One region of the Bradyrhizobium algeriense genome, then DNA from elsewhere that is predicted to be linked to it. Evidence: predicted binding sites of a transcription regulator. Region 1 holds the regulator's gene; each other region holds the start of a gene.
The links. Region 1 encodes HrcA, which represses chaperone genes, less so after heat shock. Its sites were predicted from a motif close to GTTAGCACTCNCNNNNNGNGAGTGCTAAC; they were not measured.
Positions count from the first base shown of each region.

Region 2: a site for HrcA is predicted at 5,132-5,160, ahead of V1286_RS00300 (co-chaperone GroES). Genes of this name have one in related genera too.
Region 3: a site for HrcA is predicted at 5,407-5,435, ahead of V1286_RS09810 (co-chaperone GroES). Genes of this name have one in related genera too.

Region 1 covers NZ_JAZHRV010000001.1:7,178,071-7,186,025, forward strand. The annotation lists gene V1286_RS34485 (hypothetical protein) at 1-519, shown strand, start outside; gene pncA (bifunctional nicotinamidase/pyrazinamidase) at 619-1,332, shown strand; gene grpE (nucleotide exchange factor GrpE) at 1,515-2,129, opposite strand; gene hrcA (heat-inducible transcriptional repressor HrcA) at 2,240-3,328, opposite strand; gene rph (ribonuclease PH) at 3,483-4,196, shown strand; gene rdgB (RdgB/HAM1 family non-canonical purine NTP pyrophosphatase) at 4,208-4,837, shown strand; gene hemW (radical SAM family heme chaperone HemW) at 4,830-6,002, shown strand; gene V1286_RS34520 (alpha/beta fold hydrolase) at 6,334-7,374, shown strand; gene V1286_RS34525 (penicillin-binding protein activator) at 7,562-7,955, opposite strand, start outside.
Region 2 covers NZ_JAZHRV010000001.1:53,770-61,724, forward strand. The annotation lists gene V1286_RS00285 (EAL domain-containing protein) at 1-2,428, opposite strand, end outside; partial or broken gene V1286_RS00290 (prolyl aminopeptidase) at 2,708-2,887, opposite strand; gene groL (chaperonin GroEL) at 2,990-4,642, opposite strand; gene V1286_RS00300 (co-chaperone GroES) at 4,781-5,098, opposite strand; gene V1286_RS00305 (usg protein) at 5,356-5,640, shown strand; gene V1286_RS00310 (hypothetical protein) at 5,860-6,021, shown strand; gene V1286_RS00315 (cold-shock protein) at 6,769-6,972, shown strand; gene V1286_RS00320 (ABC transporter ATP-binding protein) at 7,125-7,856, opposite strand; gene V1286_RS00325 (branched-chain amino acid ABC transporter ATP-binding protein/permease) at 7,853-7,955, opposite strand, start outside.
Region 3 covers NZ_JAZHRV010000001.1:2,029,832-2,037,786, forward strand. The annotation lists gene V1286_RS09780 (slipin family protein) at 1-365, shown strand, start outside; gene V1286_RS09785 (Crp/Fnr family transcriptional regulator) at 938-1,699, shown strand; gene V1286_RS09790 (hypothetical protein) at 1,794-1,991, opposite strand; gene V1286_RS09795 (hypothetical protein) at 2,033-2,245, opposite strand; gene V1286_RS09800 (phasin family protein) at 2,465-2,926, opposite strand; gene groL (chaperonin GroEL) at 3,314-4,957, opposite strand; gene V1286_RS09810 (co-chaperone GroES) at 5,049-5,363, opposite strand; gene V1286_RS09815 (usg protein) at 5,745-6,032, shown strand; gene V1286_RS09820 (cupin domain-containing protein) at 6,178-6,726, shown strand; gene V1286_RS09825 (NupC/NupG family nucleoside CNT transporter) at 6,861-7,955, opposite strand, start outside.

The DNA of each region.
Region 1 (7,955 bases):
ACCGACGACGCCATCCGCCAGATGTTTGCTTCCGCCGTGATCCGCAACGAGGTTCCGGTCGAGGAGCAGCTCGGAATGATGCCGTTCAAGATGAGCGAGCTCTCGAGCTTCAAGAACATCCGCACGCTGGCGCCGGGCGCAGCTCTCATTCTCTCCGACGGCGACGAAAAGACCGGCTTCGAAGTCGCGCCCTTCATGATCATCGGCCTGATCGGCTCGACGGCGGCGTCCCCCGATGATCGCGGCCGTTTCGCCCAGCAGATCGCAACCACCATTCCCGGCGTGCGCGACGGCAGGATCACGATGTCGGAGCCGGTCCGCATCGATGGCCAGCCCGGCTACGAGACGCGGATCGACGCCACCAGCGGCAAGGATAATACGCCTGTTACCATCGTGCAGTGGGTGCGGTTCGGCTCCCAGAGCTCGATGCGCATCATCGGCTCTTCGCCGCGCAACGACTGGACCAAGGCCTTTCCGCGCTTCCGCGCGGTGCGCGACGGAATCCATCCGCGAACCTGATCCGGAAATTTGCAAGCGCGCCGAAACTTCGGGCTTTCGTTTGTACACACATGGAACTAGCCTTCTCCCCGGTCGGGTTCATAACCGGGGAGACGCACCATGTTTACTCGCAGGCTGGTTCTGACAGGTCTCGGCGCGACGTCGGTCGCTGCCCTCGTTCCATCGGCGCTTTGGGCGGCGCCGATCAAGCCCGACGAAGCATCCGCGCTGCTCGTCATCGACGTGCAAAACTGCTTCCTGCCGGGCGGCAGCCTCGCGGTCAAAGACGGCGAGCAGGTCGTGCCCATCATCAACCGCATCGCCAAGGGTTTTGCCAATGTGGTGATGACGCAGGACTGGCACACCGCGGGCCACGTCTCGTTCGCCTCCACCCATTCCGGCAAGAAGCCGTTCGAAACCGTTAATCTCCCCTACGGCAAGCAGGTGCTGTGGCCCGACCATTGCGTGCAGGGCACCGAGGGGGCGTCGCTGTCGAAGGACCTCGCGATCCCGCATGCCGGGCTCGTCATCCGCAAGGGTTTCAACAAGAACGTCGACAGCTATTCGGCCTTCACCGAGGCTGACGGCAAGACCACGACGGGGCTCGCCGCTTACCTGAAGGCGCGCAGGGTGAAGCGGGTGTTCCTCGCCGGCCTCGCCACCGACTTCTGCGTGGCATGGAGCGCGCTCGACGCGCGCAAGGCGGGTTTTGAAACCTATGTGATCGAAGACGCCTGCCGCGGCATCGACACCCAGGGCTCGCTCGCAAAGGCCTGGGCCGACATGACCAAGGCCGGCGTCAAGCGCATCAAGTCGGACGATATCGCGGCTTAGAGGCGGAAAACAAACTGCCAAACCCTCATCCCTGCGCGAGCGCCATTGCGCTCGTCGCTGGAGGAGCGCGCCTGCGCGCGTCTCGAAGGATGAAGGCCCAAGTTGGGCCGCATGGTTCGCCCGGCGATGCATAGTATCGTCCGGAGACGGCGCTTGCGCGCCTCCTCACCATGAGGGTCTAGTTACGCCGCGCTGTTCGGTTCGTTGTTGGCCGGCGCGGCCTTGGCGCCGCCCTTGGAGACGGCGACCAGCGCCGGGCGCAGCACGCGCTCGCCGATCATGAAGCCGGCCTGCACGACCTGGACCACGGTCCCGGACGGGACGGACGGGTCAGGCACTTCGTACATCGCCTGCTGGAAATTCGGATCAAACTTCTCGCCCGACGGATCGAACTTCTTGACGCCGTTCTTCTCCAGCGTGTTGAGCAGCGAACGCTCGGTCAGCTCGACGCCCTCGATGAAGGCCTTGATGCCGGGATCGGCGGTTTCCCTGGCCTCGGCCGGGATCGCGTCGAGCGCGCGCTGCAGATTGTCGGCGATATCGAGAATGTCGCGCGCAAACCCGGTGATTCCATACATCTTGGAATCGGCCACCTCGCGCCTGGTGCGCTGGCGCAAATTTTCCATTTCCGCCAGCGTGCGCAGCATCTTGTCGCGCGTCTCGGCCAGTTCCTTGGTCAGGGCCTCATTCGACCCTTCCTCGGGATCGTCGGGCATGATGTAGGGTTTTGAGACCACGGGCTCGCCGGTCTGGGCCTGCTTCAGCTCGTCGTCACTCGGCCGGTTGGGATCGGTCATAAGACTGCCTTCTCAAAAAACGCATCTGGTTCGATGGGGATTTGCTAGGCGGGATATCGTGCTTTAGGGGCCGAAAATCAAGCATAACCAGCCGCCCCATCCGGGGCGGATTAGCCACCCAGCATCCGGCTGACGATCCGGGCGGCGTAGTCCACGGTCGGAATCACCCTTGCATAGTTCAGCCGCGTCGGCCCGATCACGCCGAGAACGCCGACGATGCGGCCCGCGGCGTCGCCATAGGGGGCGATGATGGTGGAGGAACCGGACAGCGAAAACAGCTTGTTCTCCGATCCGATGAAAATCCTGACGCCTTCGGCGCGCTCGGCCCGGCCCAACAGATCGATCACGCCGCGCTTGGTCTCGAGATCGTCGAACAGCGACTTGACGCGTTCGAGATCCTCCAGCGCATGCAGGTCTTCGAGCAAATTGGCGTGGCCGCGCACGATCAATTGGCGGTCGTCATTGTCGCCGCCGGACCAGCTCGCGATGCCGGCCGCGATCACCTTCTGCGTCAATTGGTCGAGTTCGGCGCGGCTCTGCGTCAGCGCGGTTTCGAGCTCGAGCCGCGCTTCGGCGAGCGTGCGGCCGCGAATCCGCGCATTGAGGAAATTGGTCGCCTCCGTCAGCGCCGAGGAAGGAACGCCGGGCGGCAGCGTCAGCACGCGGTTTTCGACCTGGCCGTCTTCGCCGACCAGCACCACCAGCGCACGCTCCGGCTCGAGCCGGACGAACTCGATGTGTTTTAGCCGCGAATTGGATTTGGCGGTCAGCACCACGGCCGCGGCCCGCGTCAGGCCGGACAACCGCGTCAACGCTTCACCCAGCGCCGCCTCGACCGATTGCGCGCGCCCGACGGACGCAAGCTGGCTCTGGATCGATTCCCGCTCGGGTTCGGTGAGGTCACCGACCTGCATCAGCGCGTCGACGAAGAAGCGCAGGCCGAGTTCGGTCGGCAGCCGCCCTGCCGAGGTATGCGGCGCATAGATCAGCCCGAGCGCTTCGAGGTCCGACATGACGTTGCGGACGGAAGCCGGCGACAGCGGCACCGCGATCAGGCGAGAAATGTTGCGCGAGCCGACGGGGTCGCCGGTGGCGAGATAACTCTCGACGATTTGACGAAAAATGTCGCGCGAACGCTCGTTGAGCTGGGCAAGCCCGGCATGCGGTGCGATCAGGCCAATCGGATCGTGGTGGGCCACGGCTTAACTCCTTGGACCCCTAATTTGTCGCTCCGGCGGGCCAATGACAAGCATCCCTTTCCCCGCCAACGCGGCCAAAAGCCCTTGCCGCTGCCCACGCCCCCACCTACAAGCACCGCGAACCAGTTTTCGCTCGATTTCGAAAGGATTTCCCATGCGGCCAAGCCGCCGTGCGCCCGATGAGCTGCGCCCCGTGTCGCTGGAACGCGGCGTGGTCAAATATGCCGAAGGTTCCTGCATGGTGAAATTCGGCGACACCCATGTGCTGGTCACCGCCACCCTGGAAGAACGGCTGCCGCCGTGGCTGAAGGGCCAGGGCCGCGGCTGGGTCACCGCCGAATATGGCATGCTGCCGCGCGCCACCCTGGAACGCACCCGCCGCGAGGCCGCCGCCGGAAAGCAGGGCGGCCGCACCGTCGAAATCCAGCGGCTGATCGGCCGCAGCTTGCGCGCAGCTGTCGACCTCGAAGCTCTGGGCGAGCGCCAGATCACGGTCGATTGCGACGTGATCCAGGCCGATGGCGGCACCCGCACCGCCTCGATCACCGGCGCCTGGGTGGCGCTGGCCGACTGCATCGCGTGGATGAAGAGCCGCAACATGCTGAAAATGAACGTTCTGCGCGACAATGTCGCCGCGATCTCCTGCGGCATCTATCAGGGCACGCCGGTGCTCGACCTCGACTATGCCGAGGATTCCGAGGCCGAGACCGACGCCAATTTCGTCATGACCGGCGACGGCCGCATCATCGAGGTGCAGGGCACCGCCGAGAAGACGCCGTTCTCGCAGGACGAGTTCCTCGCGCTGATGGAACTGGCGCGCAAGGGTGTCGCGCGTCTGGTGGACTTGCAGAAGCTGGCCGTCGCGTAGTCTGATCGCACATGCACCGTCGAATCACAGGCCGGCTCGTGATCGCGACCCACAATCCCGGCAAGCTCGCCGAGATGCGGGAACTGCTGGCGCCGCATGGCGTCGAGGCCGTTTCCGCGGGCGAGCTGGGCCTTGGCGAGCCCGAGGAAACCGGCCAGACGTTTCGGGCGAATGCGGCGATCAAGGCGATCGCGGCGGCGCAGGCTTCCCAGCTTCCGGCCTTTGCCGATGATTCCGGCCTCGTCGTCGATGCGCTGGATGGCGCGCCCGGCATTTACTCGGCGCGCTGGGCCGGCGAGGGCAAGGATTTCATGGCGGCGATGAGCCGTATCGAACGCCTGCTGCAGGAACGTGGCGCGACCACGCCCGATAAGCGAAGTGCGCATTTCGTCTCGGCCCTTTGCGTCGCCTGGCCCGACGGTCATCTCGAAGAGGTCGAGGCCCGCGCCGATGGAACTCTGGTATGGCCGCCGCGCGGCACCGCCGGTTTCGGCTATGATCCGGCATTCCTGCCCGATGGGCACGTCAGAACCTTTGGCGAGATGACCTCGATCGAGAAACACGGCCTGCCGCCGCTCGGCCTCGGCCTGTCGCACCGGGCGCGCGCCTTCGTCAAACTGGCGGAGATCTGCCTTGGCTAGCGCCGAACGCCACTACCCGAAGCGGACCGCCTTCGGCGTCTACGTGCACTGGCCATTTTGCCTGTCGAAGTGCCCGTATTGCGACTTCAACAGCCACGTCCGCCACGCGCCGATCGACGAGGAAAGATTTTCCCGTGCGTTTGCGCGCGAGATCGAAACAACAGCGGCGCGCGCGCCGGGACGCACCGTCACGTCGATCTTTCTCGGCGGCGGCACCCCGTCGTTGATGCAGCCGCAAACCGTAGGCACCATCCTGGATTCGATCGGCAAGCATTGGCGCGTCGCCGACAATGTCGAGGTGACGCTGGAGGCCAATCCGACCAGCGTGGAAGCTACGCGGTTTCGCGGCTATCGCGCAGCCGGCGTCAACCGTGTCTCGCTCGGCGTGCAGGCGCTCGATGACGCCTCGCTGAAGGGGCTGGGACGATTGCACAGCGCGCGCGAGGCGCTGGACGCGGTCGCGATCGCACGCAGCGCGTTCGACCGTTACTCGTTCGACCTGATCTACGCCCGCCCCGACCAGACGCCGCAGATGTGGGCGGACGAATTGAAGCTCGCGATCTCGGAAGCCGCCGAACATCTCTCGCTCTACCAACTCACGATCGAGGAAGGCACGCCGTTCTTCGGCCTGCATGCGGCCGGCAAATTGAAGACCCCGGACGAGGCGGTTGCCCGCGCGCTCTACGATGTGACGCAGGAAGTCTGCGCGCATCATGGCTTGCCGGCCTACGAGATTTCCAATCACGCCCGCGCAGGCGCGGCATGCCAGCACAATCTCGTCTATTGGCGCGGTGACGAATATGCCGGCATCGGTCCGGGCGCCCATGGGCGGCTGGACATCGACGGCGCGAGACATGCGACCGCGACTGAAAAGCGCCCCGAGGCCTGGCTGATGCGCGTCGAGGCCAACGGCCATGGCGTCGTGACCGACGATTCGCTCAACAGCGAAGAGCGCGCCGACGAATATCTGCTGATGGGATTACGCCTCGCCGAAGGCATCGACCCCAAATGCTATGCGGCCTTGTCCGGCCGCGCGCTCGATCCGAACCGGATCGCCATATTGCGCGACGAAGGTGCGATCACTGTCGAAGCCGATGGGCGCTTGCGCGTGACCAAGGACGGATTCCCCGTGCTCGACGCCGTCGTGGCGGATCTTGCCGCGTAGCAAATCACCCGTAGCCCGGATGAAGCGCAGCGCAATCCGGGACAAGTGTATCTGCTTGCCAGACCGTTCCCGGGATACGCTTCGCTCCACCCGGGCTACGCGCCTTGCTTCCGCCGCGACCAGCGTTTCGCATCAGAATTGCGGTGATGGCATTTGACCGACCTGGATGGCGGAGATGTGCATCGGCTCAGGGAATTTTGTGCGCTGTCACTGTAATCGCAACCAGTTCAATGCAATGGCGGGGTCTTTGGTGGCTGCACATGCATCCTGAATGGAACCGTGCCTCGCGCTCACGCGTTACCGCCCAACACAGTGAAGCAGTGGGCCTTTCATGGGTGCTAACACGGAAACGACGAGGCGCGAAACGCTTGCGGAGGGCATAGGGGCGCTTGTGCTCGCCTTCGCGACTTCGCCGGCAGAGGCCGACGAAAATGCCGTCGTTCCCTCCACCTATCGCGCGTCGGATGAGGCTCTTGCCGACACTTCTGATCAGGCGCTGGTCAAGCGACTGCCGGGATTTTCGAATGACGATGCGGACGTGAACGGCATTCGGCTCCACTTCGTCCAAGGAGGCTCTGGGCAACCGCTTTTCCTTCTCGGCGGCGGGGGCCAAACTTGGTGGCAATTTCACAAGATCATGCCCGACCTCGCGAAGCACTTCCGCGTGATCGTCGTGGACATTCGTGGCCAAGGCTCGTCCGGCAAACCCGCGACAGGATACGACAAGAAGACCATGGCGGACGATATTCGCTCGCTCGCTCAGCATCTCGGTTACAAGCGCATTTATATCGCGGGTCATGACATCGGGGCGATGGTCGCCTACAGTTTTGCGGCGAACTATCCGGATGAAACGCAGCGCGTAGCGCTGCTGGACGTACCGCACCCATTCGAAGGCTTTCAGCAGATCTCCATTCTTCCTCCGCCTGGCGCATACGATCTATCGAACCCGAATCATCCGCCCCACCCTTGGTGGTTCGCCCTCAACCAAGTCTCGGATCTGCCGGAGAAATTGCTGCAAGGGCGCATGAATATTCTTTTGAACTGGATGTTCGACTACCTCGCCAGGGACAAGACGGCCATTTCGCCGTTCGATCGCGCTGTATACATCGCGGCTTACGAAGCTCCGGGGGCCATCAGCGCCAACACACGCTGGTATCAGACCTTCGGACAGGACATCGAGGACTTGAAGCACTATGGCAAGCTGAAGACGCCCGTGCTCGGTCTCGGCGGGATAAGCTACTCGTTTTTGGCGGAATTCCTGTCGAAATACGCCGAGAGCGCTACATTGATCGAGTTGAAAAATACTGGTCACTGGGTGGCAGAGGAACGACCGGGAGAAACAACCGCCGCGCTTGTGAAGTTCTTCCAGTAATTGCATGAGGATGAAAAAGCATGGCCTCGAAGCCCGCGCCGGCCCTTAATTTCAGCTCATGACACATCACGTCAACCTCGGCATTGCTCGGCGTGATCGCTGTCGAAGAACAACCGGACCAACCCCGCGAAATTCGGATGAGGGTTCGGAAGTTCAGATCGTCGCATGCGAATATTCGCGCCGGAGATTACGCCCCAAAGCTCTTCGGCGATCCCGCAACCGGAGAGCTGCCGCCGCTGGCGACCTTCATCACGGCAAGGCCGCGCTCATTGCTGCCGTCGGAGCGGAATCGGAACAGGCCGTCGATGCCGGCAAAGCCCGACGGGTTGGTCAGCGTTTCCGGCGCAAAACGCTGGCTGCCCTGCTTCGATAGCGCGGCGACGAGGGCGACCGCGTCATAGGCCAGCGTTGCGGTACGCACGGGATCGGCGCCGTATTTGGCGCGGTAGCGGCCGGAGAAGGCGCGGAAGCCCGACGGATCCGGCGCGGCATAAAGCCCGCCCTGCAGTGGAGCGCTCGCATAGACGCGCGGATTGTCCCACAGCCCGGTGCCGAGCAACTGGATGTTGCGCAAATTCACA
Region 2 (7,955 bases), 7.1 Mb from region 1:
GCACGACGTCGCATCCGAGCCCGGCCAGCAGCTTGCGTTGTCCCTCGGTTTCGACGCCCTCGGCGACCACGGCCATTTTCAGGCTCTGGCCGACACGGACAACGGCGGTCGCGATCGCAAGCGCGCTGGCATCACGCTCGATGTTGCGCATAAAACTGCGGTCGATCTTCAATTCGCGGATCGGCAAGTGCGCCAGCCGGCTCAGGCTTGAATAACCGGTTCCGAAATCGTCCAGCGACAGGCCGACGCCGAGCTTGCGGATCGCATTCATGGTGTCGATCGCGGCAGAACGCTCGTTCACGAGCACGCCTTCGGTGATCTCGAGCATCAATGTCTGGGGTGGGAGGTCGTTGGCTGCGAGGGTCTCCGCCACCACGGCGGCAAGCTTCGCATTCTGGAAATTGAGCGGCGACAGGTTGACCGCCACGCAGGGGACGTCCAGTCCGGCTTGGCGCCACGCGGCCATTTGCCGGCACGCCTCGCGGATCGACCACAGGCCGATCTGCTCGATCAGGCCGACTTCCTCGGCCAGCGGAATGAATTTCGAAGGCGGGACTTCGCCAAGATCAGGATCGTGCCAGCGGGACAGCGCTTCGACGCCGTAGAGGGCGCCATCGACGGTTCGGGTCTGCGGTTGATAGACGAGCCTCAACCGGTCATTGGCGATGGCCTGGCGGAGTGCCGCGCTGAAGACGAGCCGCTGCTCGGCAAGCCGGTTCATGTCGGCGCTGAAGAAGCGGTGGGTGGAGCGGCCCGCCTGCTTGGCCTTGTACATCGCCGCATCCGCCTGCTGTATCAGCGTATCGATATCGGTAGCGTTGTCGGGATAGATGCTGATGCCCATGCTGGCGGAAATCGGCACCTGCCTGTTATCGATCCATAGCGGCGACGTCAGCGCTTCGGTGATGTTGGAGGCGACCAGCGAGGCGCGGGCCGGATCGCAATTCGGTAGCGCGATGACGAACTCGTCGCCGCTCAGGCGTCCCAGCAGGTCGGACGGCTGGATACGGGCGCGCAGCCGTTTTGTAAATTCGATCAGCAGGGCGTCGCCCGCCGAATGTCCGAGCGTGTCGTTGACGTCCTTGAAGTGATCGAGATCCAGGAACACCAGCGCGAGCTGCTTCTGTGGCGCGCAGTCTTCGATGGCCTGGTTGATCAGCTCACGCAACTGCGCACGGTTCGGCAGCCCGGTCAGCATGTCATGGTAGGCGAGCCGGGCGATCTGGGCGCGGGCTTCCTTTCGCTCGATCGCCAGCGCGCCGAGGTGAACGCAGGCGTCGACGATCCGCTGATGCCAGCGGCTCGGCGCGCGACATTCCCTGAAATAGAAGGCGAAGGTGCCAATCACGCGGCCGTCCTTGGCCTTGATCGGCGTCGACCAGCAGGCCTTCAGGCCGACCTCGAGCGGCCGTGTCTTGTACGGCTGCCAGCGCGGATCGGTGTCGATATCTTCGGCCAGTATAGGCTTGCCAAAATACGCCGCCGACCCGCACGAGCCGACAGCCGGACCAATGGCGATGCCTTCAAGCGCGCGTGAGTAATCTTCAGGCAGGCTCGGTCCACCCAGCGGATGCACCAGGCCGTCGGAATCGACGTGCAGCACCGAAGCCACGACATCAGGTGCAATGGCTTCAACGCGCCGGCAAAGCTGGTCGGCAATCTCGGTGATCGGGAGTTCGTCGGCCAACGCGCTCATGATCAATTGCTGCAGCGACCGCAACTGCTTGTTCTCGGAGATATCGGTCAACAGGGCGAAGATGTACTTGACGCGCCCGCGGGCGCTGCGGAACGGCTTGACCATGGCCGAGACCCAGACTTCATCGCCGTTCTTGTCGTAGGCCAGGATTTCGTCTTCAGTGCCGCACTCATCGTAGATTCGGCGGCGTAGCTTCGGCAGCGTCTTGCGATTGGTGAAGCGGCCGGCAAGCAACTGGCTCGCCTGCCGTCCTTGTGCTTCTTCAGGTGAGTATCCGAACATTCCGGAGAACGCGGCGTTGGTATAGACGACCTGCAGCTTGCGGTCGGTGACGACGACCGCGCGATTGGTCTTGTCGGCCACCAGGTTGAGCAGCGCGATCCTCTCGCGTCGTTCGACCTCGGCGGTGATGTCACGAACGAAGACCATGTGGTTAGCTCGGCCCCCGATCTCGACACGCGACACCGATAGCTGAGCCCGGATCCGGCTGCCGTCGTTGCGCCGGATCGTGATCTCGGAATCGGCGCCATTTTGCAGGTCATTGAAGCCGAGGCAGCGTGCATCGCAGCCGAGAATCTCCGTGCGCGGCACGCCCCAGATCAATTCGGCCGCGGCGTTGAAATGGCTTACATGCATGTCGCCGTCGATGATGACGACAGCCTGGCTCGCCTGCTCGAGCGCCGCCAGCAGGAATTCGGGAGTGTCGACCGTAGGGCAATCGGAGGCGCGCATCGTCTGACCTTGTAACCCGGCAGCCATCGTCGACGCCCGGCGTCGGACGGAAAATGGTTGCTGCATCGCAAGGTTAGAAGGCCGCGCGAGATCAGGAAGTTGTGCAACTCACAACGAGCAGGTTGGAACTCGCATCATGATTAAGGCTTCGTTAATAGGGGCCGGCGCGAAATCCGCCTTCGGGAGCCCACATGGCGGGGCCTTAACGCGGACCTCGTCCAGGTCGAAAATGATCCATGGGCGAAAATATCCGGCCATGATCCGTTTGGTGGTAACCGGTCAGACTTGCTGCGCAAAACGATCCGTCGCTTTGATCAGGGCATCAAGAATGCCTGGTTCATCGTAGGAGTGGCCGGCGCCCTCGATCAGATGAAAGTCGGCTTGAGGCCAGGCCTTGTGTAACTGATACGCATAGCGTGCCGGACATGGCATGTCGTAACGGCCATGCACAATCGCGCCTTTCCATGCAGCTATCGTCGTCGAGATAGACGTGCAGCGGATGCAGAAAGACCCGGCATCGCTGCCTGGCCTTTCTTATTGTTGTGCTCTGAATGGTTGGACTTAGAAGTCCATGCCGCCCATACCACCCATGCCGCCGCCACCCGCAGGCATACCGGCGCCGCCCTGGTTTTTCTTCGGCACTTCGGCCACCATGGCTTCCGTGGTGACCAGGAGCGCGGCAACCGAGGCTGCATTCTGGATCGCCACGCGAACGACCTTGGTCGGGTCGATGATGCCCTTCGAGATCAGGTTGACATATTCGCCGGTCTGCGAGTCGAAGCCGTAGGCATACTGGTCCTTTTCGAGGATCTTGCCGAGGATGACGGAACCGTCTTCGCCTGCGTTGATCGCGATCTGGCGGGCCGGCCAAGATAGCGCCTTGCGCACGATCTCGACACCGGTCTTCTGGTCGTCGTTCTTGGTGCGCAGGCCCTTGAGATGCAGGGAGGCACGGAGCAGGGCGACGCCGCCGCCCGGCACGATGCCTTCCTCAACCGCAGCACGGGTCGCATGCATCGCATCATCCACGCGATCCTTACGCTCCCTTACCTCGACCTCGGTCGCGCCACCGACGCGGATCACGGCTACGCCGCCCGCGAGCTTGGCCAGACGCTCCTGCAGCTTCTCACGGTCGTAGTCCGAGGTGGTTTCCTCGATCTGCGCCTTGATCTGGGCCACGCGGGCTTCGATGTCGGCCTTCTTGCCGGCCCCGCTGACGATGGTGGTGTTCTCCTTGTCGATCATCACCTTCTTGGCGCGGCCGAGCATCTGCAGGGTGACGTTCTCGAGCTTGATGCCAAGATCTTCCGAGATCGCCTGACCAGCGGTCAGAACCGCGATGTCCTGCAGCATGGCCTTGCGGCGATCGCCGAAGCCCGGAGCCTTGACGGCCGCGACCTTCAGGCCACCGCGCAGGCGGTTGACGACAAGGGTGGCGAGCGCTTCGCCTTCGACGTCTTCGGCGATAATCAGAAGCGGCTTGCCGCTCTGCACCACGGCTTCCAGCAGCGGCAGCAGTTCGTTCAGCGAGGAGAGCTTCTTCTCGTTGATCAGGACATAGGCGTCTTCCATCTCAACGCGCATCTTGTCGGCGTTGGTGATGAAGTAGGGCGAGATGTAGCCGCGGTCGAACTGCATGCCTTCGACGACTTCAAGCTCGGTCTGGAGCGACTTGGCTTCCTCGACCGTGATGACGCCCTCGTTGCCGACCTTCTTCATGGCGTCCGCCAGGAACTTGCCGATTTCGGCGTCGCCGTTGGCGGAGATGGTGCCGACCTGGGCGATTTCCTCGTTCGAGGTGACCTTCTTGGAGTTCTTCTCGAGGTCGGCGACCACGGCTTCCACCGCCATGTCGATACCGCGCTTCAGATCCATCGGGTTCATGCCGGCGGCAACCGACTTGGCGCCTTCACGGACGATCGCAGCCGCCAGCACGGTCGCGGTGGTGGTGCCGTCGCCGGCAGCGTCTGCCGACTTGGAGGCGACTTCGCGCACCATCTGCGCGCCCATGTTCTCGAACTTGTCCTCAAGCTCGATTTCCTTGGCGACGGTGACGCCGTCCTTGGTCATGCGGGGAGCGCCGAATGACTTATCGAGTACGACGTTGCGGCCCTTCGGACCGAGCGTCACCTTGACGGCATTGTGGAGAATGTCGACACCGCGCAGCATGCGGTCGCGGGCATCTACGCCGAATTTGACTTCCTTGGCTGACATGATGATCTCCGTATTTCCAGATCCCAAGGTCCACGCGATTGGGCGGATTCCTGCGGGATGAGATTTGGATTGCAGGGCCTCTTCCTTCGAGACGCCGGCTGCGCCGGCTCCTCAGGATGAGGGAACGGGCTTAAGCGCTTAAGCGGCCTTCTTCTTGGCTGCGGGAACGTCGGTGAGGACGCCCATGATGTCGCTTTCCTTCATGATCAGAAGTTCCTGACCATCGAGCTTGACCTCGGTGCCCGACCACTTGCCGAACAACACGCGGTCGCCGGCCTTTAGGTCGATCGGGATCAGCTTGCCGGCTTCGTCACGGCCGCCCGGACCAACGGCGATGATCTCGCCCTGCGAGGGCTTTTCCTTGGCACTGTCCGGAATGAGGATGCCGCCAGCGGTCTTGTCTTCGGCATCGATGCGTTTGACCACGACGCGGTCGTGGAGCGGACGGAACTTCATGCGATCCTCCATGGCTTTTGTGATTATTTCTGGATTGGCAGTCGCAATGAGCGAGTGCTAGCCGCCCCTGACATAAGCCTGTGACACTGTGGCGCAAGGGCTTCGGCCCACGATGTTTGACTGCGACTTGAGGAGGGCGACTGCTGGCAGGTGAAGTAACATGCTGCTAGCGCGCTGATTGCTATGACCTATTGAACGTTTTCGTTTTTGGCGAATTGAGGATCACGCATTACTCTTCAGTTGGGCTGGAGGCTGGCATGGTCGAGAAAGATACGGTTTCCAGGGATTTCAGGAAGCAGGTCTTAGGCTACGGACTGACAACAGCGGAAATCGTTTATCGCCGTCCGGATCGGCGCTGGTTGCTGCAAACTTACGTCTGGCAGGACTACGATATGTTTCCGGATTTCCCGGCGTTGAAGGATTTCCTCGCGTTCTGGGAAACAAGGCTCGAAGGTCCGCTGTTTGCGGTTACCATCGCGCACTCCAAACTGATCAAGCCTGCCGAACTACGCGCCGTGGACGGAGTCCTCCGGCTGCATTAACGCCGGCGCCACGAAAATCGCAAAGGCATTTGAACCGCCCTCCGGGTGCGACAACCGTAAAAGCGCATATGCATATGTTGGACGTGCTGCTTAGCGCGAGGGGGGTAACTGAAGGCAAAGGTCGCGATAATTAACAAGTGGTCCGCCACGTCCACACTTCCCATCCTCCATTCTTAAGCGCACGATGCGCTTCGGTCCATGCCCTCAGAGGAGGTAGCTATGGAACATCAATTTTTCATTCGCCGGCAAAACCTTAAGCTCTATCGCAGTCTCGTGGCTGCATCGGAAGCGGCGGCCGCGAAAGCTGACGCGCGGCAGGAGAAGCTTTTAAAGCTACTGGCAGAGGAAGTAGCGAGCGAACCGCCGCCCAGAAAGAGCTAAGGCGCTTGATGCCGGCATGAGTGGCTTAACCTGTCAAAAGCAATTAGCAGCGGCTACGGCGAATCCATCGCTAGTGGCAAGTTTGGTTTGCCGTCTTTCCGGACTCGGCAATTCCCTTCACGGCAATTGCCGAACATACAGGACATTGTTGGCGCCGTAATCGCGGACATTGCGATATCAATCAGGGGGCGCATTGCGGGCGCTAGCCCTTCAAGTATTACAAAATCCGCCGGTTCACTTCGACCCGCCTTACCTGGGCGGGTGCAAATCGCCTTGAAGCCAGCGTCCAAGGGACTTGGACTTCATAGGGTCTTCATACGCGGCAAGGGTCGCATGTGCGTGGTTGCAGATGGCGCATTCAAAGGTATGCAAGTCGACGCCCGGGCGTGCTGGCTCGATACTGACGAGCATCATCGGGGCCTTGCACTTCGGACAAGCGGGGCGCTCAATTGCAACGAATGGAATGACGGACGACAGGCGTTGAGACTGGGGCATGATGCTTCCCTCGAATAGGCGGGAGCGTAACACTCTCTGTCACCGGTAATGCCCAGGAGGCGGAGCGATGATTGTCTGAGTATGCGCCTCCAGGGAACTCAAAAGCGAGTTAATTCGCGGATATTTGGAAGGAAGATAAGCACGCACCACCCCATAGTCCGGGCCCGCCGGCTCACCCCCCGCGGGTTTTGGTTGCCTTCCACATCGGCATGAGGTTGTCTTAGGTCCTATCGGATATGGGAGACGATCAAGGTGGCAACTGGAACGGTGAAGTGGTTCAACGCGACAAAGGGCTATGGATTCATTCAGCCCGATAACGGCAGCAAGGATGTTTTCGTGCACATCTCCGCGGTCGAGAAAGCTGGGCTCAGCACACTCAATGAGGGTGCAAAGGTCAGCTATGAGGAAGTGCCCAACAAGGGGAAGACTTCGGCGGAGAATTTGAGGGTCGGGTGACTTCGGAAGGGCATGGCCCGCCGGCTCCCGTCGAAGGGGGCGCGCGGTTCGCTGCGCCGGGTTCGGACATCACGCGATTTCCAACTTGAGTCCGGAAATGCGCACCAAAGCGGACGTCCACCGATCACTCTGAACTTATGGGGTCACACCCCCTATATCCCACTCGCGCCCTCGTGCTGGAAGCCGAGATAGCTTGCCGCGACGCGCTGGTTGGACGCGATATCCCTTGCCGATCCGGACAGGATGAATTCGCCGAGCTCCATGACATAGGCGCGGTCGGCGATTTTGAGGGCGGCTTGCGCGTTCTGTTCGACCAGCAGCACCGAGACGCCAGCGGCGCGCAGTTCGCCGATGGTGCGGAAGATGTCGGCGACGATAATCGGCGCCAGCCCGAGGCTCGGTTCGTCCAGCATCAACAGTTTTGGCGCGCCCATCAACGCGCGGCCCATCGCCAGCATCTGCTGCTCGCCGCCCGACAGCGTGCCGGCCAGCTGCTTGCGCCGCTCCTTCAGCCGCGGAAACAGCGTATAGACGCGCTCGAACGATTTTGCTGCGGTAGCCTTCGGAATCCGGAAGGCGCCGAGCTCCAGATTGTCCTCGACGTTCATGGTGCCGAACAATTCGCGGTGCTCCGGCACCAGACACAGGCCCGCCGCGACGCGATCCTCGATGTCGAGCGGGGCCATGTCGGCGCCTGCAAAGGCGGTGGCGCCCTTGAGCGGCAGCACGCCCATGATGGCGTTCAAGAGCGTGGTCTTGCCGGCGCCGTTGGCGCCGATGATGGTGACGATCTCGTTGTCGGCGACGTCGAGCGAAACCGAACGCACGGCTTCGACCTTGCCGTAGGAAACATGGGCGTCGGAGACCGATAACAGCGCGCTCATGCGGTGGCTCCGAGATAGGCCTTGATCACATCGGGATTGGTCTTGATCTCAGCCGGCGTGCCCTCAGCGATCTTGGTGCCGAAATCGAGCACCACGATG
Region 3 (7,955 bases), 5.1 Mb from region 1:
CGGAGCTGCGCGACTACGTGCGCGAGCGCATCGCCGATAGCGGTGTCGAGGTCTCCGAACTCGGCGTGAAGGACGTGATCCTTCCTGGCGAGATCCGCGAGCTCGTCAACAAGGTGGTGGAGGCGGAGCGGGTCGCAAAGGCGAACCTGATCCGCCGGCAGGAAGAGACCGCGGCGACGCGCTCGCTCCTGAACACCGCCAAGCTGATGGAGGAGAACCCTCTGCTGCTCCGGCTCAAGGAGCTGGAGTCGCTGGAGCGGCTGGTGGAGAAGGTCGGCCGGATCGACCTTCATGCGGGTGACGGGCAGGGCTTCGACGCGCTGCTCACAAAGCTGGTCCGCTTCAAGCCCGCGGAGAATGCGTGACAGGAAGGGTCGCCCACGGGCGGCCCTTCATTTTCATGCCCGCCGATCGGCGGTAGGATACATTCCACTGGAGAATGTCGTCGGTCGCGTGGGCATGATTTTCTTTTCGCTCGATGCCGGCGGCAATGGCACGCCGCCTGCTATTCGTTACGAGCGGATCGAGACGGTAGTGCAATAGCGTGACACTAGTGGCTGTATTACCGCAACGCGCGACGCGGCTCTCGTCGTGGCTACGGCCGCCATTGAGAAGCAAAGGCCGCAAACGCCTGTCGGCATGCCATGCGCCGGAATTGGAACCGCACGGTCCCGTAAGCTTACGGTGTTACCCATGCGTATTTTGCGGTTGCGTTCGTCGGCCCATTTGCATCTAACTTCCTAAGGCCCTGCGAGCAGAAGGTCCGCCTCGCGGCCGAGCGTTTGGAGTTTGTTGTTAGGGTGAGAGCGTGTTTGTGTGAGTACGCTTAGAGAGAGCAAATTTAATCAATGTTGAATCGGCCGTTTCGCGACACTCCCAATGGAGAACGCCGCAGACACGTCACAGCGGGTTCTCCGCAGTGAAGCCTCGCGGCGGAATGGGCAATCGCCTTCTTGCAGCATTGCCTGCACCGGACTTCGATTTGCTGGAACCTGAACTTGAAATGATCGCGCTCGATCAGGACGCGGTCCTTTCGCGGGCGGGTGACGACATCGATTACGTCGTCTTTCCCCACAGCGGCGCGATCACCTTGATGATCGACATGGCGGACGGACACACGGTTGCCACCGCGGCAATCGGGCGTGAGGGAGCCGTCGGCATTCTTTCGGTGCTCGGGCCATCACCTTCGGCCACGACAGCCGTCGTTCGCGCGGCCGGCACCGCGTCTCGAATCCCTGCATCGCGATTCCTTGGCCTCTTTAACCGCAGTCCCGCGATCCGACGCATGGTTCAGAATCACGTCAAGGCGATGTTGATGCAGTTCCAGCTCGGCTTGGCCTGCAACGCGCTGCACCCGGTCGAAGCCCGCATGGCCCGCTGGCTGCTTCAGTTGCGCGACCGCGTCGACCATGATGCGCTCCCGCTCACCCAGCACGCGCTGTCGCAAATGCTCGGTGTGCGACGCACGACGGTGACGCTCCTGATGCGTAATCTGCGCGCGCGCGGAGCGATCAGGTCCGATCGACGAGGTCTGATCGAGATCGACCGGGCGCGGCTCGCGGCGGCCGCGTGCGAATGCCATCGGGTCATGCGCCTCGAAGTTGAGGAGATTCTCTTAGCGAATTCGGACCAATCCCGCGCGAGAGGTCTGCTCGAAGCCGGGCGCACCCCCGAAATCAAATCGGGCGGTGTCAGGTAAGCGCGTTTCGCGCGACCGCTTGAACTTTCCACGTCGCGACGTGCTGCTGCGGCGTTCCGGGAAAAGCCCATCAACGAGCGGATCCTGCGCTCGGTCAGGTTCTCTGCCGCCAATCACGTTCGAGGGCTTGCTCGGACGCCGCCTCGAGTTTCGCAAGCTCGCGCAGTACCTTTGCCGTCTCGCGCAGCTCGTTGCGTTCAGGGCCCGGCTTCCGCCGTCGCGCTTCGTCGAGAAAGGCCTTGGCCTGCAGCAGCCAGGTTGAAGTTTCAGATGAGATTTGCATCCGCGCCATGGTGTCCTCCATCGCGATCGTCGTTCAATCTGTGTCGACGATTAGGCCGGGGAGGCCGCCCTGCGACGCCGCACCCGGATGCTCGGCTCGTCGACCCAGGCTTCGCGTGCAAACCACGCGTGATCGGTGTGGCAGATCACGCAACGCGTGCGCGAGAAAAACACCGCGCTGCGCCCAAAGCTTTCGCGATCAGTCTTGATGCCGGTGGGAATCGCCAGTCCGGTTTGCGGACATTTGACCATGACCATACCCATGTCGCCCTCCCTTGCGATTGGTTTGTGTGTGTATTTCGAAAGAAAGCACCGGCCGGTTGGAATGCGCCTGTTGTCGGTGCGGGTTACTTGGGGGGCATCGCGCACCTTGTTCAGCGCGAGCGTCGGCCAGTGGGGGCTGCATGCTCGCTGCTTGGCTTGTTCCAACCGGCCGGATCCCTCCTCAGAACAAATTCCTAGACGTGAACTGAGCGGGCTTTTTTAGCCTGCTTGGTGGATAACCTTGGTGAAGTGCTTCCTGATCGGCTCACCCGTTTCGGTCGCAAGCTTCTGGGCAAGCGCCCACAATTCCCTGTTCTGGTCGGAAGCGGTGTCGAACGCCTTGCGCGTTTGCGCCGCCGACAAGGTGAAGACCTCGGTCGCTGACTTGCTGCCACAGAGATGGATCAAGAAATCGAGCGCCGAGGCGGCATTGGCGTTTGAGATTTCAAGCACCTTCAGCCCATAGTCGGTCGCGCTTCTGGCGTTGCCCGAATAGGTCTCGCGCAGCGCTTCCGTCATCTCCTCCGACGCGGCCTTGATCTTCTCGAAGCCTTCCCGGGTGCGGGCGAGGGCCTGCTCGTTGCCGCCGATGCCGGGCAAGGCGAATTTCGAGAAGTCCGGTAGCGGCATCCCGAAGACATTGGTTCCGTTGGCTGTTACTTTCATTTCGCTTTCACTCACGCAGCATTACTCCTCTCAAGCGAAAGCATTCTCCGCAACGCTCGCTTGCGTCACGAGAGCTCACGCTCCGTGTTCGATCAGATTTTGGATGAGCTTTGATTTAGCCCCGACCCGATACGACTTTGCGTCAAGAGAAGCGGAGCGTCGGTTCGAATTGCGACTCTCGCAAAAATTTTTTTTGAGATTGTCAACGCATACGATCGTATATCCACGGAGCCCTGTGCATAAGAGGGATATCTCAGGGAGCAGGAAGCTTTTTCTTCAGCGTAGCGTTGCAAGGGGAACGCCGGCGTTCGTCGCGGCGGGCATTTCCGTCGTCCGTCCAAACAAAAACCCCGGCATCGCTGCCGGGGTTTTGCATTTCCTGGGTCGCCTGAGTGGCTGGACTTAGAAGTCCATGCCGCCCATGCCGCCGCCCGGAGGCATGCCGGCGCCGGCGCCCTGGTTCTTCTTCGGCAGTTCGGCGATCATGGCTTCGGTGGTGATCAGGAGAGCCGCGACGGAGGCCGCGTTCTGGATCGCCGCACGAACCACCTTGGTCGGGTCGATGATGCCCTTGGAGACCAGGTTGCCGTACTCGCCGGTCTGCGAGTCGAAGCCGTAATTGTACTGCTCCTTCTCGAGGATCTTGCCGACGATGACGGAACCGTCTTCACCGGCGTTGATCGCGATCTGGCGGGCGGGCGCGGAGAGCGCCTTGCGCACGATCTCGACACCGGTCTTCTGGTCGTCGTTGGCGGTCCTGATGCGCTTGAGCTGCTCGGAGGCGCGGAGCAGGGCGACGCCGCCGCCCGGCACGATGCCTTCTTCAACCGCCGCACGGGTCGCATGCATCGCGTCATCCACGCGATCCTTGCGCTCCTTCACCTCGACTTCGGTCGCGCCGCCGACGCGGATCACCGCGACGCCGCCCGCGAGCTTGGCCAGACGCTCCTGCAGCTTCTCGCGGTCGTAGTCCGAGGTGGTTTCCTCGATCTGCGCCTTGATCTGCTGGACGCGCGCTTCGATGTCGGCCTTCTTGCCGGCACCGTTGACGATGGTGGTGTTTTCCTTGTCGATCATCACCTTCTTGGCGCGGCCGAGCATCTGCAGGGTGACGTTCTCGAGCTTGATGCCGAGATCTTCCGAGATCGCCTGACCACCGGTCAGAACGGCGATGTCCTGCAGCATGGCCTTGCGGCGATCGCCGAAGCCCGGAGCCTTGACGGCCGCGACCTTGAGGCCACCACGCAGACGGTTCACGACAAGCGTGGCCAAGGCCTCGCCTTCGACGTCTTCCGCGACGATGACCAGCGGCTTGCCGGTCTGCACCACGGCTTCGAGCAGCGGCAGCAGCTCGTTCAGCGAGGAGAGCTTCTTCTCGTTGATCAGGATGTAGGCATCGTCCATTTCAACGCGCATCTTGTCGGCGTTGGTGACGAAGTAGGGCGAGATGTAGCCGCGGTCGAACTGCATGCCCTCGACGACGTCGAGTTCGGTCTCGAGCGACTTGGCTTCCTCAACCGTGATGACGCCTTCGTTGCCGACCTTCTTCATGGCGTCGGCAAGGAACTTGCCGATTTCGGCGTCGCCGTTGGCGGAGATGGTGCCGACCTGGGCGATTTCCTCGTTCGAGGTGACCTTCTTGGAGTTCTTGACGAGGTCGGCGACCACGGCTTCCACCGCGAGATCGATACCGCGCTTCAGGTCCATCGGGTTCATGCCGGCGGCAACCGACTTGGCGCCTTCACGGACGATCGCAGCCGCCAGAACGGTCGCGGTGGTGGTGCCGTCGCCGGCCGCGTCGGCCGACTTGGAGGCGACTTCGCGCACCATCTGCGCGCCCATGTTCTCGAACTTGTCGTCGAGCTCGATCTCCTTGGCGACGGTGACGCCGTCCTTGGTGATGCGGGGAGCGCCGAACGACTTGTCGAGCACGACGTTGCGGCCCTTGGGGCCGAGCGTCACCTTGACGGCGTTGGCGAGAATGTCCACGCCGCGCAGCATGCGGTCGCGGGCATCGACGCCGAATTTGACTTCTTTAGCTGACATATTTGGTTTCCCTGAGTTGATCTTTGTTTCTCACCCTGTCGGGGAGGCGCCTTGCGGGCGCTCCTCAGGGTGAGCGTTGCAGGCGAAGCGCTTAGGCAGCCTTCTTCTTGGTGGCGGGGACGTCGAGCACGCCCATGACGTCGGACTCCTTCATGATCAGGAGATCTTCACCGTCGATCTTGACCTCGGTGCCCGACCATTTGCCGAACAACACGCGGTCGCCGACCTTGAGGTCGATCGGGATCAGCTTGCCGGCTTCGTCGCGGCCACCCGGGCCCACGGCGACGATTTCGCCCTGCGAGGGCTTTTCCTTGGCACTGTCCGGAATGATAATGCCGCCAGCGGTCTTCTCTTCGGCGTCGATGCGCTTGACCACGACGCGGTCGTGAAGCGGACGGAATTTCATGCAGTCCTCCTAAGTTTCTGAAGATGTTATCAGATTCTGGAATTTTGGCAGTCCGAGCCAGCGAGTGCCAACTCGGCTGCGGCTGATTTAGGCCAGACTTGTTCGGGGGACAAGGGCTTCTAGCAGAAAAATTGGCACTCAAATATGACACCTGCCAATTTCATTAATCATGATTAACCGGGTCGGCCGGACCCGGGACCCTGTATTAGCATGTGCGGTAAGCTGCTGCTAACGCGTGAATTTTCAACAATTCATTAAACATTTAGGCTTGTGATGGGAGGGTCGCGTGCGTCACATTTCTCTCATGTGAGCGCATCTCCGCCGGGGTGGCTCGGTGTGTGGCCACCACGTGAAATGCGCTTCCAGCAATGGAGGTTTGGCATGGTCTCGCGGGTTGGAGTTGCTTCCGACGATTTTCGGAAGCAGGTGCTGGGTTACGGGCTGACGACGGCGCAAATCCTGTATCGGATGCCGGATCATCCCGCATTGCTGCAGACCTATGTCTGGCAGAATTACGATCTGTTTCCGAAATTCCCAGCGCTGAAGGATTTCCTCGCCTTCTGGCAGGAAAAGCTTGATGGCCCGCTGTTTTCGGTGACGGTCGCGCATTCCAGGCTGATCAAGCCGGCCGAGCTGCGCGCGGTCGACGGCGTGTTCAGGCTGCATTGATGAGATGCCGTAGGGTGGGCAAAGGCGCTTGCGCCGTGCCCACCATCTAACACTCCGCTCGCGATGGTGGGCACGCTTGCGCTTTGCCCATCCTACAAAAAAATTTTGTGTTAGCCTCCCGCCACAAACAAAAAGGGAGGCACCCATGGCCAAGAAGAAAGTCGCGTCGCGCGCCGCGGCCCAGCCCGCCGTAAAGAAGAAATGGTCGGGTCACAAGACGGCAGCCAAATCCTCAGCCCGCAAGACCATCAAGAAGGCGAGGGGCGTGTCCGCCGCGAAGCCCAAAGCGGTCAAGTCCAAGGCGCGGCCGAAGCAGCGCATCGCCATTAGCCATCACCGCGAGGAGGATTTCAAGGCCGACGGCCTGCGCGCTTACGCGCATTACCGCGACCTCGGCATTGCCGACGCGACCCATGGCCTGGCGCAGGCGCATGTGATCCGGCTGATCGGTCCGTGCAATCCGGCGGAAGTTTCAAAGCTGCACTACCACGACGTCGAATTCCAGATGGTCTACGTGCTCAAGGGCTGGGTGAAGACCTACATGGAAGGCCAGGGCGAGACGCTGATGAAGGAAGGCAGCGCCTGGACCCAGCCGCCGCGCATCAAGCATCTGATCATGGATTATTCCGACGACGTTGAACTGCTGGAAGTGATTTTGCCGGCGGAGTTCAAGACGGTGGAATTGGCGTCGTAATTCTTGCCGTCATTCCGGGCGCGAAGCGAACTATGGTGCGCAATTGCGCACCTGAGAATCTCGAGGTTCTCCGATGTGCAATTGCACATCGGAGTTCGACGCTGACGCGTCGCCCCGGAACGACGGAGAGAGCGTTACGTCATCACCCCCACCACCGCCCCCATCAAACACGTCGTCAGCGTGCCTGACACAATCGACTTCAATCCCAGCGCATTGATCTCCTCGCGCCGTTCAGGCGCCATGGTGCCGAGGCCGCCGATCATGATGCCGAGGCTGGCGAAGTTAGCAAAACCGCACATCGCATAGAGCATGATCAGGCGCGAGCGCGGATCGAGCGCATCCGTGCCGAGTTTTGACAGGTCGACATAGGCGATCAATTCGTTGAGCACGGTCTTGGTGCCCATCAGGCTGCCGGCCGTGATCGCCTGCGGCCAGGGCAGGCCCATCAGCCAGCACACCGGCGCCATCAGGTAGCCGAGCAGGCGCTGCAGCGAAATTTTGGCGCTGCCGATCTCGGGCAACAGCCCGAGGATCGCGTTGACGAGATAGACCAGCGCAACCAGCACCAAGAGCATCGCGATGATGTTGAGCAGCAATTCGAGCCCGGCCGCGGTACCCTTGGCGATGGCGTCCATGGTCGAGGACGCGTGCATATCGGGATCTTCCAAAGATCCGCCGGTGCGCTTGTCCGAAGTCTCCGGCACCATGATCAGGCTGACCAGGATCGCCGCTGGCGCGCCCAATACGGAGGCAATGACAAAATGCGCCGCCGCATCCGGGATCAGTGGTGCGAGGAAGGTGGCGTAGAGCACCAGCACGGTGCCGGCGATGCCGGCCATGCCGCCGGTCATGACCAGGAACAATTCGCTGCGCGTGAGCTGCGCCAGATAGGGGCGGATGAACAGCGGCGCCTCAACCATGCCGAGGAAGATATTGGCTGCGGCCGACAGTCCCACCGCGCCGCCGACGCCGAGCGTGCGCTCCAGGAGCCACGCCATGCCGCGCACGATCGGCGGCAGGATGCGCCAGTAGAACAAGAGTGTCGTCAGAACGCTCATGACCAGCACAATCGGCAGCGCCTGAAATGCCAAAATGAAATCCGCGCCCGGCGCCTTGAGCTCGAACGGAAGTGCGCCGCCACCGAGATAGCCGAACACGAAGGACGTGCCGGCGCGCGTCGCCGCCGCGATTGTGTTGACGGCGTCGTTGATGGCGCCGAACGCCTTTGC